One region of the Arthrobacter sp. 01N444 genome, then DNA from elsewhere that is predicted to be linked to it. Evidence: predicted binding sites of a transcription regulator. Region 1 holds the regulator's gene; the other holds the start of a gene.

Region 1 (7,561 bases):
CACCGAAGTACTTCAACACCTTTGAAGTTTAAGAAACGGCGGCGCCTGAAGAGGACAGACTTACACGCATTCTGATAAAGGCCGGCCCGCGGATGGGTTCTGATAGGTGTCGGCCTTCGGAGCACCTTGGCATATGGAACCAGACCGTCCGGCTCGAGGAAACGCGTGCCGGGTGCGCATCGGGGGTATAGTCGGCGCATGCAACTTTCGCGTCGATTTATATGCCCCCGGCCGGTCCCCGGCCGCGAGGGCTCTGAGGCGCGCGCCTAGGTCCTGGCGCCGGGTTTGAGTCGGGGGAAGTCAACCCACCACTCGAAATCCGAAAACAAGGACCTGCAATGCCCTCATATCTCAGTCCCTCCGAGCTCCACGACGCTTTGACCATCCGCGATCTTTCAGATCCGGACGGCGGGCCCCATGCAATGCAGCCGCTGTTGCAGGGCATCCTCGACGCGCTCAGCCGCGAATGGAGAGTGCCACAACGAATCGTCCGCCACAGCCCGCTGGTGAGCGTGGCCGACAATTACGACCGCTTGGGGTTCAAGGAATCAGATGTGACGCGGGATCAAAGGTATTCCCGCTATCTCAGCCCGACGGTCATGCTCCGAAGCCACACGTCGGCTTCCATCCCGCAGCTGCTGCGTGCACTGCACGCGGACCAATCCATGGACGAGCTCTGGGCGGTCCCAGGTCTGGTCTACCGGCGCGATTGCATCGACCGCACCCATGTGGGAACTCCCCACCAGGTCGACCTATGGCGCGTCAGCTCACGGGGGCAACTCGACGCCGGCAACCTGCAGGAAATGGTCGGATCGCTGGTGCAGGCGGTGCTTCCAGGAGCACCCTGGCGCGCAGTTCCGGCAGATCACCCCTACACCGAAGAAGGCTTGCAGGTCGATGTCCTCGCGGACGGGGAGTGGCTCGAACTCGCCGAGTGCGGGCTCATCGCGCCGCATCTGTTCTCCGGGGCCGGCCTGGATCCCACCAAGTGGTCGGGACTGGCTCTGGGCATGGGATTGGACCGCGCCCTCATGCTCCGCAAGGGCATCCCCGACATCAGGCTGCTTCGGTCCACAGACCGGAAGATGGACCAGCAGATGCTGGACCTGTCCCGGTGGAATCCAGTTTCCCAGATGCCCTCCATCCGCCGGGACATCTCCATCGTCATTCCCGCTGACCTGGATACCGAAGTGCTTGGAGACCGGGTGCGAACAGCGTTGGGCGCAAAGGCCGACGATCTGGAAAGTGTCGAACTCCTGGCCCTGACGCCCTGCGCTGACCTCCCCGCAGCGGCGAGGAAACGACTCCGCCTCAGCGATGGGCAGGCCAATGCACTGATACGCCTGGTGCTGCGTCCCCTCGCCCGGACCATGACAGACCCGGAGGCGAATCGGATCCGGGACGACGTCTACCTGGCCCTGCACGAGGGGCCCGTCAAGGAACTCATCGCAGGATAGTGCCTGCCGTGCCAGTTCACCATCGGGCTGCTGGCACGGCAGGCATGGAGACGCGGCCGGACCATGTCAGTGCCAGGAACCACAAGCGGACGCCATTAGGTATCAACTTTGTATCGGCCTCATATCGTTCCCGTTGCAGTTCCGACGCCAGGGCCCAAACCCGGCTGCCGCGCCGCGCCCGTGTGCCATGCTGGAATCCGGCTGTCCCGGGATCGCCGGGCCGGTCTCCGGCCGGTGAGGGATGGGGCGGCCGTCGACGGCCGACGACGGCTACAAACGGATCATCACCGCGGAACGCGGGGCGTACGACGAAGGGACAGCGGCATCAGGAAGCGTGGAGTTCAGCAGCCATCGGCGGGGCGCGTCCGCCGCGTCGCGCTGGCGTTGGCGCTGCCTGCCGTGCTCGTCCTGTCCGGCTGCGTGGCGACGCCGCAGAGCGGCATCACGAATTCCAGCAGCCCATCAGAGCTCATTCCCGCCCCGGCGTCGGGCGCCCCCACCACGAGCGCACCGCTGGAGACTGCCCAGACGTCGAACAAGGCTCCGGTGTATTGGATCGGCCGTGGCAATGACAACGCGTTTCTCTACCGCGAGTTCCGCGACGTTCCGGATCAGGACAATCCCGTCACCCGCGCCCTGCGGGTCATGATGTCGCAGAAGCCACTGGACCCGGATTTTTTCACGCCCTGGCAAAATCCGAAGAAGCTGGCGACGTCGATTTCCGGCAAGAACGTCATCACGGTGGATGTCTCCGCTGATGCCTTCAACAGCAACGTGGATGCGGCCATGGCCGAGCGCGCCATCCAGCAGCTCGTCTACACGGCGACAGCTGCCGCGGCCAGCGCCGGCCTCATCGATGCCGGACAGCAGGTCCAGGTGGTTGTGCTGGTGGACGGTCACACCGACTACGTCGCCTTCAACCATGTCCGCCTGGGCGAGCCGACCTCCCGCAGCGCCGGGATGGTGGCACCAGTGTGGATCATTGATCCGCAGGAGGGCACGTCCGTGGCCGACGGTTCGGTCAAGATCAGCGGCCGCAGCACCGTCCAGGGCGGGAAGCTCCGCTGGGCGATCCTCAAGGTCGACGGCGACGGCGACAACGCCAAGACCGCGTATCTCAACGGCAGCGCCACCGCCTCCGCCAATGCAGCCCGGCCCGGGCTGTTCACCTTGTCCGTGAACCTCGGCCCGGGCAATTACGAGGTCCGGGTGTCCCAGGTGGACGCATCCGACAGCGCCAAGGAAGTATTCCAGGACACCCGCGGGTTCACGGTCAAGTAGCCGTCACCTCAACAAGGCATCACGTCACCTGCGGCGGCGGCTGCCGCAGGTCACCAGCGGCCGAGGATGTCACTGGCCAGCACAGTGGCGGCGGGCCCGGCCGTGGACGAACGCAGCACATGGTGCCCCAAAAGGGCCGTAACTGCGCCGGCGTCGCAAAGCCGGGTCACCTCCCGCGGGCTGATGCCGCCTTCCGGACCCACGATCAGCAGGACCTCACGGGATCCGGCATCATCTGCCACCACATCGCCGGGCCCAACACTTTCCAGCCAGGCCTCGAGTACCTGCCGCAGCGGGCGCACGGCGTCTTCGTGCAGGATGACGGCGAGGTCTGCCGCCGTTACGGCCGCCTGCAACCCGGCGCCGTCGACGGCGGCCCGGACCTCGGGAATCCATGCCCGGCGCGCCTGTTTGGCGGCTGCCGTCACCACCGACTGCCACTTGGCATGCGCCTTCGCGGCCCGCTCAGCCTTCCACCGCACAATGGACCGCTCGGCCTGCCAGGGAATGACGGCGTCGATGCCCAACTCGGTCGCGGTCTCGGCCGCCAGTTCATCGCGGTCGCCCTTCGCCAGGGCCTGGACCAGGACCAGCCGTGTTCCTGGCCGTGGTTCCTCAGCCAGGTCCACGCATTCGACGCTCAGCTCCCCGGCAGCGACGGCTGTCACGGTGCCGGTCAGGCGCTTGCCTGCGCCGTCCGCGATGTCGACCGCTTCGCCGACGCCGATCCGTTTGACGGTGACGGCGTGGCGGGCCTCGGTTCCCTCGAGGACGAAGGCCGAGCCGGGGACCTGCTGGTCCAGGGTGCCTGGGGCGGTGAAGAAGACCGGGTTACTCACCGCTACAGGTTACCGAGCCGGTCCCGCAGTTTGGCGAAGACGCCGCCGCTGGCCGCAAGCTTTCCTTCCGTGAGGTGCTCGCCACGGTGCTTGGCCAGCTGGCGGAGAAGTTCCTCCTGGACGTGATCGAGCTTGACCGGTGTTTCCACCTGCAGGTGCACCTTCAGATCGCCGCGGCCGTGGCCGCGCAGGTGCGTGACGCCAAGACCGCGAAGGGTGATGATCTCGCCGGACTGGGTGCCGGCCTTGACGTCGATCTCCTGCTGTCCGTCGAAGGTGTCGAGGGATATTTCGGTGCCGAGGGCGGCCGCCGTCATGGGAATGTTGAGGCTCGCGTGCAGGTCATCGCCCTCGCGCACGTAAGTGGCGTCGTTGTTGACCCTGATCTCCACGTACAGGTCCCCGGCGGGGCCGCCGGCAGGGCCGGCCTCGCCCTGGCCGGACAGCTGGATGCGGGTGCCGGTGGCCACGCCGGCCGGGACCTTGACGGTCAGCGAGCGGCGGCTGCGGATCCGGCCCTGGCCGCTGCATTCGTTGCACGGGTCCTTGATGACGGTGCCGAAGCCCTCGCAAGACCCGCAGGGGGCGGACGTCATGACCTGGCCCAGGATGGACCGCACGGCGCGCTGGACCTGACCGCTGCCGCCACAGATGTCGCAGCGGACCGGGTGGGTGCCCTCCCGGCAGCAGGATCCCTCGCAGGTGGGGCAGATGACGGCCGTGTCGACCTCGAGCTTTTTGTTCACGCCGAACACCGCATCGCGGAGGTCGATCCGGACGCTGATCAGCGCGTCCTGGCCGCGGCGGACCCGGGACGCCGGGCCGCCCTGGCCGCCACCGGCGCCGAAGAAGGTCTCGAAGATGTCCTGGAAGGCGAAGCCCTGGCCCGAGTAGCTGCCGCCGCCGAACCCGTTGTCGGTGCCGTTCTCGTTGCCGGTGGTGTCATAGACCCGGCGCTTCTGCGGATCGGAGAGGACCTCGTAGGCGTGCGTGACGGCCTTGAACCTGTCCGAGGCGTCCTCCCCGGGGTTCACGTCCGGGTGCAGGGTCCGGGCCAGTTTCCGGTAGGCCTTCTTGATCTCCTCCCCCGATGCGTCGCGGGAGACTCCAAGAACGTCGTAGTGGCTGCTCAAAGTGTGTATCTCTTCCTTGTTGTACTGCCTGTGGGGTACTGCCTGTGGGGCACTGCCTGTGGGGCAAGAAGTCGTATTCGGTCCCGGACCCGTCAGGGCCCCAGGATCCTCGAAAGGTAGCGGGCCACCGCTCGGACGGCGGCCATGGTGGTGGGATAGTCCATCCGGGTGGGCCCAAGCACTCCGACCTTGGCCGTGGCGTCCGGCCCGTAGGCGGTGGCCACGACCGAGGCCTCGGCGAGACCGTCGTAGGGGTTTTCCCGGCCGATGCTGACGGTCACGCCGCGCGGGTCTTCGGCCATTTCGCTGAGCAGGCGGAGCATGACCACCTGTTCCTCGAGGGCCTCCAGCACGGGGCCGATGCTGAGCGGGAAGTCCACATTGGAGCGGGCCAGGTTGGCGGTGCCGGCCATGACCATGCGCTCTTCACGGCTGCTCGTGGCCAGGGCCTCAAGGCCGCGGGCCAGCGCCTGGGCTGCTCCGCGCCGCGCGGGCGGGCCACCGGCAACGACGGCGGGCAGCAGCTGCGGCATCAGGCTCAGCGGCGTACCGGAGAGGCTGGCCAGAAAGCTGCTCCGCAATTCCGACAGCGCGTCGTCGGGAATGTCCTGCCCGACGTCGATCACGCGCTGCTCCACCTTGCCGGTGTCAGCGATCAGAACAGCCAGCACTTTCCTGGGCGCCAGCAGCACGAACTCAATGTGCCGCACCCGGGCGCGGCTGAGCAGCGGATACTGCACGACGGCGACCTGGTTGGTCAGGTGCGAGAGGAGCCTCACGGTCCGGTCAAGGATGTCGTCAAGGTCCTCGGATCCTTCCAGCAGCGCCTGAATGGCCCGACGCTCGGCCTGGGACAACGGCTTCACCGCTGAGATCTGGTCGACGAACAACCGGTAGCCCTTGTCAGTGGGGATCCGGCCTGCACTCGTGTGCGGTGCCGTGATCAGGCCCTCGTCTTCCAGCGCCGCCATGTCATTTCGGATCGTGGCGCTCGAGACGCCGAGATGGTGCCGTTCAACGAGCGCTTTGGAACCAACGGGCTCACGCGAATGGACGTAGTCCTCCACGATGGCGCGCAGCACTTCGAGTTTGCGCGGTTCGCTCACGCTCCACCTCCAATCGACTGTCCCGCAGCCGGTGCCACCCCCCGCGTCCGGTCCGGGTACACCAGTGGTGCACGGACGGCCCGCCACAGGACAAGGGTTAGCACTCGACATGCCTAAGTGCTAACCAGTCTAATATGAGTCGCCGCGTTGTTAGCATTGGATTCGCTCCAGGCGTGGCCCGCGGGAACGCGATTCCCGTCACGCCGGCGCCGAGACCGTGGCAGATGCTGCCGTTGCCGCGCCGTCGCGGTCCGGTTCCGGCCCCCGGAGAGTTCCACCGACCGCCGTACATTCCGAGTGCAAAGTAAGCGTGAAGAGATGTCGTACCAGAACTGGGGACCCCAGGACCTGTCCGCCCCCGCCAAGACCCAGTTGCCGGAAGTCCCGGTGGAACGCGGGATGGTCCTCGAGGAGGTCCAGTCCGGCTGGGTGGGCGCCGTAACCCGGGTGGAGAAGTCCGGCGGCATGCACGTGGTGGCGCTGGAGGACCGGCGGGGCAAGTCGCGATCCTTCCGCCTCGGCTTCGGCTTCCTCTTGGACGGCCAGCCCATCCGCCTGATGCCGCCGGCCCCGAAAAAGACGGCACCGGCCGCCGGTGCCGGCCGCACGGCGTCGGGCTCGGTGCGGGTGGCCGGGCAGCGCGCACAGGTGGCCAAGGCCAGCCGCATCTGGGTGGAAGGAAAGCACGACGCCGAGCTGGTGGAGAAGGTCTGGGGCGATGACCTCCGGGTGGAGGGCATCGTCGTCGAGCCCCTGCACGGCATTGACGACCTCGCGGCCGCCGTGGCGGACTTCCGCCCGGGCCCTGGCCGGCGCCTCGGCGTGCTCGTAGACCACTTGGTGGCCGACTCCAAGGAGTCGCGGATCGCCGACGCCGTCATGGCCTCACCGGGCGCCGCAGGCAACGTCCTGATTGTGGGGCACCCCTACGTGGACGTGTGGCAGGCCATCCGGCCCTCGGTCCTGGGGATCGAGCAGTGGCCCGTGATCCCCCGCGGCACGGACTGGAAGACCGGGATCCTCATGGCTTTCGGGTGGCCCCACTCCACGAAGGAGGACATCGGCCTCGGCTGGCAGAAACTCCTGGGGGCTGTCCGCAGCTACGCTGATCTGGAGGCGTCGCTGCTTGGCCGCGTGGAAGAGGTCATTGACTTCCTCACCGTGCCCTAGTCCGCCGCGGCGGCCGCCCCTGATCTCCATTTCCTTGCCCGAGCAAGTATTCTTGAAACGGCGGCCGCGCTTCCAGCGCGGTCCCGGCTATTTCAGGCACAACCCAGGCAGCAACGCATCACCGCAATCCGAAGGGCTACACCGTGGCAGATAACGCACGCGAACACACGGGCAATCAGGCTGGCCATGGCCAGCCCCCGTACCATGGCGTTCCGGCAAACGCGCTGCCGCTGACGGCCAGCGAGGACCGCCAGTGGGCCACGCTCGCGCACTTCGGCGGCATCCTGGGCTGCGTGCCGTCGCTGCTGATCTACCTCATCTTCAAGGACCGCGGCCCGTTCACGGCACAGGAATCCAAGGAAGCCCTCAATTTCACGCTGCCGCCGACCCTGGCCGCAGTGCTGGCCAATCTGCTGGTCTTCATCCCGGTGGTGGGCAACCTCTTCGCCGTGCTCGCCACGGTGATCTGGATCGCCGTGACGTGCTTCTCGGTGGCGGCAGGCATCCACGTCAACCGCGGCCAGCCGCACCGCTACGAGGTCAACCTGCGCTGGATCAAATAGCCGGCCCGGACC
Region 2 (7,561 bases), on a different contig from region 1:
CGCTTCCACAACCACCTGTACGAACAGCTGGGCCTGAACTGGATCTACAAGGCCTTTGCCCCCACCGACCTCGCCCAGGCGATCGCCGGGGTGCGCGGCCTCGGCATCCGCGGCTGCGCGGTGTCCATGCCTTACAAGGAGGACGTGATCGCCCTCGTTGACGTCATGGACCCGTCGGCGAAGGCCATCGACTCGGTCAACACCATCGTCAACGACGGCGGCCGGCTCACGGCGTACAACACCGACTACACCGCAATCGAGCAGCTCCTGCAGAGCAATGCAGTCCCCACGGACTACTCGGTGCTGGTCCTGGGCTCCGGCGGCATGGCCAAGGCCACCGTGGCCGCGCTCCGGGATGCCGGGTTCAAGGACGTGACCGTCGTGGCCCGCAACGAGGGCTCCGGCCGCGCCCTGGCCGAACAGTACGGCTTCGCCTGGAGCGCGGACCTGGGCTCTGCGCCGTCCGGTACCGGCACGGCGGACATGCTCATCAACGTCACCCCCATCGGGATGGCCGGCGGCCCGGACGCCGCCGCGCTGCCCTTCCCGCAGGAGGCCATCGATGCCGCCAAAGTGGTGTTCGACGTCGTCGCGCTCCCGGCCGAGACACCGCTGATCAAGGCCGGCCGCGCGGCCGGCAAGACCGTGATCACCGGAGCCGAGGTCGCCACGATCCAGGCGCTCGAGCAGTTCGTGCTGTACACCGGCGTCCGGCCGACCGACGAGCAAATCCGGGCAGCCGAGGAGTTCACGCGGGCCCAGTAGCGCGACAGCCCAGTTGACCGGCCGCTTCGCTGACATCCGGCGGCGGGGCACGGCGCCGCGGGGCACTCGGCCGGTGGGATCCCGCTGGCGGGGCTAGACCGGCTCCACCGAGACGGCCACCCGGTCCTCGCCGATCCTGGTGAGGACCAGGGTGGCGGATTTCTTGTCCTTGTGCTTTGCGCTGCCGCCGGGCAGGAGTTGCTTGCGCAGCTCTTCGGGCGTGACAGCCATACCGCGCTTCTTGATGTCCAGGACCCCGATGCCTTTATCCTTGACCCACGTCTTGAGTGCCTTGACGTTGAACGGCATCACCTCCAGGACCCTGTACGCCTTGGCGAACGGGGTGTCATGCAGCTCCGGGGCGCAGATGTAGGCGATGTGCTCGTCCACGAGGTGCCCGCCCAGCTGGAGCGCGACGTCGGCCACCAGGCCGGCGCGGATCACCGCGCCGTCGGGCTCGTACAGGTACCCCTCCACCGGACCCACGGGCGCCACCGGGCCGGCGCCGAAGTCCTCGCCGCTGGTGAGCTCAGCGGAACCAAGGGGGCCGAGCACGAGGGCCGCGCGCCGCACCCCCGGACGCCGCACCGCGTTGAACCACAGGGCCACCTCGGTCACGTCCCCGCCCACGGAGACCCACTGCGCCTCGCAGCCGGCCGGCACGGAATCGTGCGGCATGCCCGGGCCCATCTTCACGCCGACGGCGCGGCCGGAGCCGGCGAGTGACTCCACGAAGGACAGCGGCGGGGAGAAATCCTCCGGATCCCAGATCCGTTTGGTACCCGAAGTGGACGTCGTGCGCCGGGCTGGGTCGAGCCAGACGCCGTCGATCCCCTCGAGCGAAACCGAGGTGGCATCGGAGTGGACCACGGTGGCGTTGCGGAAGGGGATCAGGTTCATGGTGGCGCAGGCGGCCGTGGCCTCGTCCATTTCCACGGCGGTGACCACCAGGTCCAGGGATGCCAGGGCCATCGTGTCGGCCCCCAGCCCGCAGCCGAGATCGGCGACGTGGCCGATCCCGGCCTCCGCGAACCGCTGCGCGTGCCGTGCCGCCACCGTGAGCCGGGTGGCCTGCTCCAGACCGGCCTTCGTGAAAATCATCTGCCGGGCGAATTCGCCGAACTTCGCCTCGGCCTTGGTCCGCAGCCGGGACTGGGTGAGCACGGCCGAGACCAGCTCGGGGGAGTGGCCGGCCTTGCGCAGCGACGCCGTGAGGCGGAAGGCCTCGTCCTCGCGGTACGGGCCCAACGACGCCAGCAGCTCCCAGCCCTCGGGGGTGAGGATCGGGGCAATATATTCCTGCGGTGCGTCAGTCATGGCATCCAGCGTAGTTGAGGTCCGCGGGCGCGTTGTGACCGGACGGCGGGGGCTAGGCTTGATGGCATGGAAGACAGCGGCACAGGCGACAGCATCTCAGCGGACACGGCCGGGCAGGACACGGCCGGCGACGACGACGCCAGGCAGGAGCGCCGGCGGCCGCAGGGACTTGCCCGCTACGCAAAACCGGCGCTGATCGCCGGCGCGGTGATCGCCGTCGTGTCCGTCGCACTTTTGGTGATTATCTTCTTCCTCGATTCCTTCAACGCCACCGTGTATTCCGTCGGCGGCAAGAACGTCCAGGACGCCACGGACGAGGCTCGGGCCATCCGCGAGACCTATGCCGCGGCCCGGCTCGGCGGCATCATCTTCCTCGTCGCCGGCATTCTGCTGGCCGCCGCCGGCGCCGTGCTGTCGTTCCGGCACCGGAATGACGAAGGCCAGAACACGGACGAAGACGACGGCGAGGACGTGGACTTCGACGACCTCGCAGACCAGTAGCCATCGAGTAGGCGCGCGAATAGACGCCGCTGGTGGGCGCGCACCGCACCGCCAAACGGCCAACGGCCACGGGCCAGGGGACATGCCCAGCCTCCTGCGCCACGGATGGACATGTCCTCCCCGGCAGCCCGCACCCGTTGGGTATGTCCATCGCTCAGCGCGGGCACAGAGCATGACGCCCAAGTGTCCTCTGGCCGCAGCAAAAAATGGGCATGTCCTCCCGGGCAGCCCGCGCACCTTGGGCATGTCCATCGCTCAGCACGGGCACAGAGCATGATGCCCAAGTGTCCTCTGGCCGCAGGCAAAAATGGGCATGTCCCCTAGGGGGAAATGTTCACCCGGAACGAATTTCTGGCACTCGCCTTGACCGAGTGCTAACCATTTACATAGAGTCGTCATTAGCACTCTCCCTAGGAGGGTGCTAACACATGAAGCGCGTTCCGCCAGGCACGCTGCCGGCACCGCGACGACGGTCTGTGCGCCTTGGCATCACCGCTTCATAGTCCACGAATTTGCTGACGAAAAGGAGAGGTCCGAGTGTCGGTCTCTATTAAGCCTCTTGAGGATCGTATTGTTGTCCGCCCGCTCGAAGCCGAGCAGACCACGGCTTCCGGCCTGGTTATCCCGGACTCCGCGCAGGAGAAGCCGCAGGAAGGCGAAGTTGTTGCAGTAGGCCCCGGCCGCTTCGATGACAACGGCAACCGCGTTCCCGTTGACGTTGCCGTTGGCGACGTCGTCATCTACTCCAAGTACGGTGGAACCGAAGTCAAGACCGGCGGCACCGAGTACCTCGTGCTCTCCGCCCGCGACGTTCTGGCGATCGTCGTAAAGTAACTCTCTTGGACCCCCGCGCAGCCGATCCTTTCGCATTGAATGGATCAGTTGCGCGGGGTTCTGTCTTGAAAGGACAAAACCATGGCAAAGCAGCTTGCGTTTAACGACGCTGCCCGCCGGTCGCTTGAAGCCGGCATCGATAAGCTCGCCAACACCGTCAAGGTCACGCTGGGTCCGCGCGGCCGCAACGTCGTACTGGACAAGAAGTGGGGCGCCCCCACGATCACCAACGATGGTGTGACCATCGCCCGTGAAATCGAGCTGGATGACCCCTACGAGAACCTTGGCGCGCAGCTTGCCAAGGAGGTCGCCACCAAGACCAACGACGTTGCCGGCGACGGCACCACCACCGCCACCGTCCTGGCCCAGGCCCTGGTCAAGGAAGGCCTGCGCAACGTAGCGGCAGGCGCCGCACCGGGCGAAATCAAGCGCGGTATCGAGGTTTCGGTCGAGGCCGTCGCCGCCCGCCTGCTGGAGAACGCGCGCCCGGTTGAAGGCACGCAGGTTGCCAACGTTGCCGCAATCTCCGCCCAGAGCGACGAGGTCGGCGAGCTGCTGGCCGAGGCGTTCGGCAAGGTCGGCAAGGATGGTGTGATCACCATCGAGGAGTCCTCCACCACGCAGACCGAGCTGGTACTGACCGAGGGCATGCAGTTCGACAAGGGCTACCTGTCCCCGTACTTCGTCACCGACGCGGAACGCCAGGAGGCCGTCCTCGAGGACGCCCTGATCCTGATCAACCAGGGCAAGATCTCCTCAGTGCAGGATTTCCTGCCGCTGCTGGAAAAGGCGCTGCAGAGCTCCAAGCCGCTCTTCATCATCGCCGAAGACGTCGAGGGCGAGGCCCTGTCCACGCTGATCGTCAACCGCATCCGCGGCACGCTGAACGTCGTCGCCGTCAAGGCGCCGGGCTTCGGTGACCGCCGCAAGGCCATGCTCCAGGACATCGCGACCCTCACCGGTGCGCAGGTTGTCTCCGCGGAGCTGGGCCTGAGCCTGGACACCGTTGGCCTCGAGGTGCTCGGCACCGCACGCCGCATCACGATCACCAAGGACAACACCACGATCGTCGACGGCGCCGGTTCGGCCGAGGACGTCGCCGCCCGTGTTGCCCAGCTGCGCGCCGAGCTGACCCGCACCGATTCGGACTGGGACAAGGAAAAGCTGCAGGAACGCCTGGCCAAGCTGGCCGGCGGCATCGGCGTGATCAAGGTCGGCGCCGCCACCGAGGTTGAGCTGAAGGAAAAGAAGCACCGCATCGAGGACGCCGTATCCTCCACCCGCGCTGCCCTTGAAGAAGGCATCGTGGCCGGCGGCGGCTCCGCCCTCATCCACGCGCTGAAGGCGCTCGACGAGGACGCTGCCGTCCAGGCCCTCGAAGGTGACGCGGCTGCGGCCGTGGGCATCGTCCGCCGCGCCCTGGTCCAGCCGCTGCGCTGGATCGCCCAGAACGCCGGCTTCGACGGCTATGTCGTGGCTGCCAAGGTCGCCGAATCCGCCGTGAACCAGGGCTTCAACGCCAAGTCCGGCGAATACGAAGACCTGATCGCCGCCGGCGTGATCGACCCCGTGAAGGTGACGCGTGCGGCTCTGCGCAACGCGGCCTCCATCGCGGCACTGGTCCTCACTACGGAAACCCTCGTGGTGGAGAAGCCGGCTGACGAAGACGAGCACGCAGGGCACAAGCACTAGGCTCTGCCCGCAGGGGACGGTCCGGCATCTGCCGGGCCGTCCTTTTTCTGTCGAGTCTCTGCTGCCGTCCTGCCGTGTTCGTGGCCGCAAGTTGCCGTGATTCTGGCAGAGTTAACCCGTCAGGTGCCGCTCCAGCGTCCCGGGTTCACTGGAAACTCCCACGTTGGCATGCCTCAATGGGGTTCAGTGGCCGCCGTGACGATTGGCCATCAAAATTACGGTTTGGTAACATGGAGGCTTTGGTTATCTGGTTGAGGGGTAGTTCTATGACACAGCAAGGAACCTTGCCCCGGCCTGCCCGGCACATTGCCGCGACGGGGCACGATCCCGCAGCCAAGTCTGGCCGAAAATCCACCTTCAGGCCCGAAATCCAGGGACTCCGGTCCCTCGCTGTGCTGATGGTCATGACCTATCACATCTGGCTGGGCCGGGTTTCCGGCGGCGTGGACGTCTTCCTGCTGATCTCGGCATTCCTTATGACGCTTCAGTTCGTGGGCCGGTACGAGCAGGGCCGGTCCATGGCCCTCATCAAACACTGGCTGCACCTTTTCCGGCGCCTCGTCCCTGCCGCCGTCACCGTCCTGGTGGCCATCCTTGCCGCAACTGTCCTCTTCCTGCCCCGGACCCGGTGGATGGAAATCATCAACCAGGGCTGGGCCTCCCTGGGCTATGCCGAGAACTGGCTCCTGCAGACCCAGGCGACAAACTACTACGCCGCGGATCACAGCCAGGCCAGTCCCTTCCAGCATTTCTGGTCCCTTTCGATCCAGGGCCAGGTCTTTATCCTGTGGCCGCTCATTTTTGTGGGGGCCGCGTTCGTCGCCAAGCGCTTCAGGCTCCGCTACCGTGTGCTGCTGTCCTACGTCTTCGCCGTGATCTTCGTTGTTTCGCTGCTCTACTCGATCGTCTTCACCCAGGCGAGCCAAACGGAGGCGTACTTCGACACCTGGGCCCGGCTGTGGGAGTTTGCCCTGGGCACGCTCGTGGCTTTGGCCCTTCCTGCCCTGCGGCTTCCGCGGGGCTGGCGGATCGGGCTTGGCTGGCTGGGCATTGTGGCCATGCTCAGCTGCGGCCTCCTGCTCAACGTCCAGGCTTCCTTTCCCGGGTTTGTGGCGCTCTGGCCCACCCTGGCGGCCGCCTGTGTCATCGCAGCCGGGCAGTCGGGCAGCAAGCTGGGCGTCGACCGGATCCTGAGTTCGAAGCCCTTGGTCCGGCTGGGCGACATTTCGTATGCCCTGTACCTCTGGCACTGGCCGGTTCTGGTCATCTCCCTTGCCGTGATGCACAGGGAAAAAGCGGGTCTGATCACAGGCGCCGTCATCGTCACTGTTTCCCTGGTGCTCGCCTACCTCACCACCCGCTTCATTGAGAAGCCCTGGCGTGAGTGGCAGTGGCCGGAGGTGCGGCGGCGCCGCGCCTTCGTTGCCATCGCCGTGGCCGTGGTCACCGCCGCCGTGCCGCTGGCGGGGATTCAGATCCAGCAGCACCTCGAAAGCGAAGCAGTCCTGGCCCAAGCCCCGAAGAACAACCCGGGCGCCTTGGCGCTGACGCCGGGCTTTGTGGACCAGGCCGACGCCAACGCCGTCCTGCTCCCCACCCCGCAGACGCTGCCGCAGGACTGGGCCAGCCTCCCTAACTCGTGCTCCGGTGACCTGCAGCCGCAGGACCCGGTCCTTCAGAAGGACTGTTTCCAGAACAATCAATCCGGCACCGGAGCGAAAAAGGTCCTCGTGATCGGGGATTCCCACGCACAGCAATGGCTGGGCTCGATTGCTCCCCTCAGCGATGAGAAGGGCTGGCGGCTCTACGCCATGCTCAAGGGTGCCTGCAAGCCCAACATCGCGCCGCAGCACGTCTCGGCGGATTGCGACAATTTCAATGCGGCCGTCGCATCGGAAGTGAAGAACAACCCGCCGGACGCCATTATCATCGTGGGCACTGAGGCAGCGCCGTCGTCGCCACAGGAGACCGTGATCCCGGGCTTCGAAGCCACCGCGAAGTCTTGGACGGACGAGGGCATCAAGGTCGTGGCCCTCCGGGACAATCCGCGTTTTACCTTCAACATGGCAGAGTGCGTAGCGACCAAGGGTGCCGACGCGCCGGACTGCAGGCCGCGCGAGCAGGGCATGCTTGCGGCAACGAATCCCTTGGCCGCGCTGGATGGCAAGGTGCCGGGCGTCGCGTTCGTTGACATGACTGACCTGATCTGCAATGGCACGGAATGCCCGGGCGCGGTCGGCAACACCTACGTCTACCTGGACGACAACCACCTCAGCCGGAGCTATGCGGCCAGCATGGCCCCCATGTTCAGCGAGAGGCTCCTCGCCGCGACCGGATGGGGCCCCTAAGCTCCACGGTCCCCGGGCCTGCCGGCCGTAGTCCCCAGGACTGCCGGCCGTCGCGGGCACCTGCGGCGCCCGTGGCTCAGTGCTGGGAGCGGTCCGCCCTGCGC

The links. Region 1 encodes HrcA, which represses chaperone genes, less so after heat shock. Its sites were predicted from a motif close to TTNGCACTCGNNNNNNNCGAGTGCNAA; they were not measured.
Region 2: a site for HrcA is predicted at 2,935-2,961, ahead of groES (co-chaperone GroES). Genes of this name have one in related genera too.

Annotation. Positions count from the first base shown of each region.
Region 1 covers NZ_JBFTRB010000004.1:215,731-223,291, forward strand. Annotated here, with positions in the region: gene AC1DKN_RS07405 (NUDIX domain-containing protein) at 1-25, shown strand, start outside; gene srmL (PheS-related mystery ligase SrmL) at 339-1,457, shown strand; gene AC1DKN_RS07415 (GerMN domain-containing protein) at 1,857-2,738, shown strand; gene AC1DKN_RS07420 (16S rRNA (uracil(1498)-N(3))-methyltransferase) at 2,789-3,577, opposite strand; gene dnaJ (molecular chaperone DnaJ) at 3,580-4,710, opposite strand; gene hrcA (heat-inducible transcriptional repressor HrcA) at 4,803-5,816, opposite strand; gene AC1DKN_RS07435 (DUF3097 domain-containing protein) at 6,135-6,986, shown strand; gene AC1DKN_RS07440 (DUF4870 domain-containing protein) at 7,130-7,549, shown strand.
Region 2 covers NZ_JBFTRB010000002.1:329,407-336,967, forward strand. Annotated here, with positions in the region: gene AC1DKN_RS03845 (shikimate 5-dehydrogenase) at 1-765, shown strand, start outside; gene AC1DKN_RS03850 (class I SAM-dependent methyltransferase) at 859-2,082, opposite strand; gene AC1DKN_RS03855 (hypothetical protein) at 2,149-2,583, shown strand; gene groES (co-chaperone GroES) at 3,121-3,417, shown strand; gene groL (chaperonin GroEL) at 3,499-5,109, shown strand; gene AC1DKN_RS03870 (acyltransferase family protein) at 5,376-7,457, shown strand; gene AC1DKN_RS03875 (DUF389 domain-containing protein) at 7,534-7,561, opposite strand, start outside.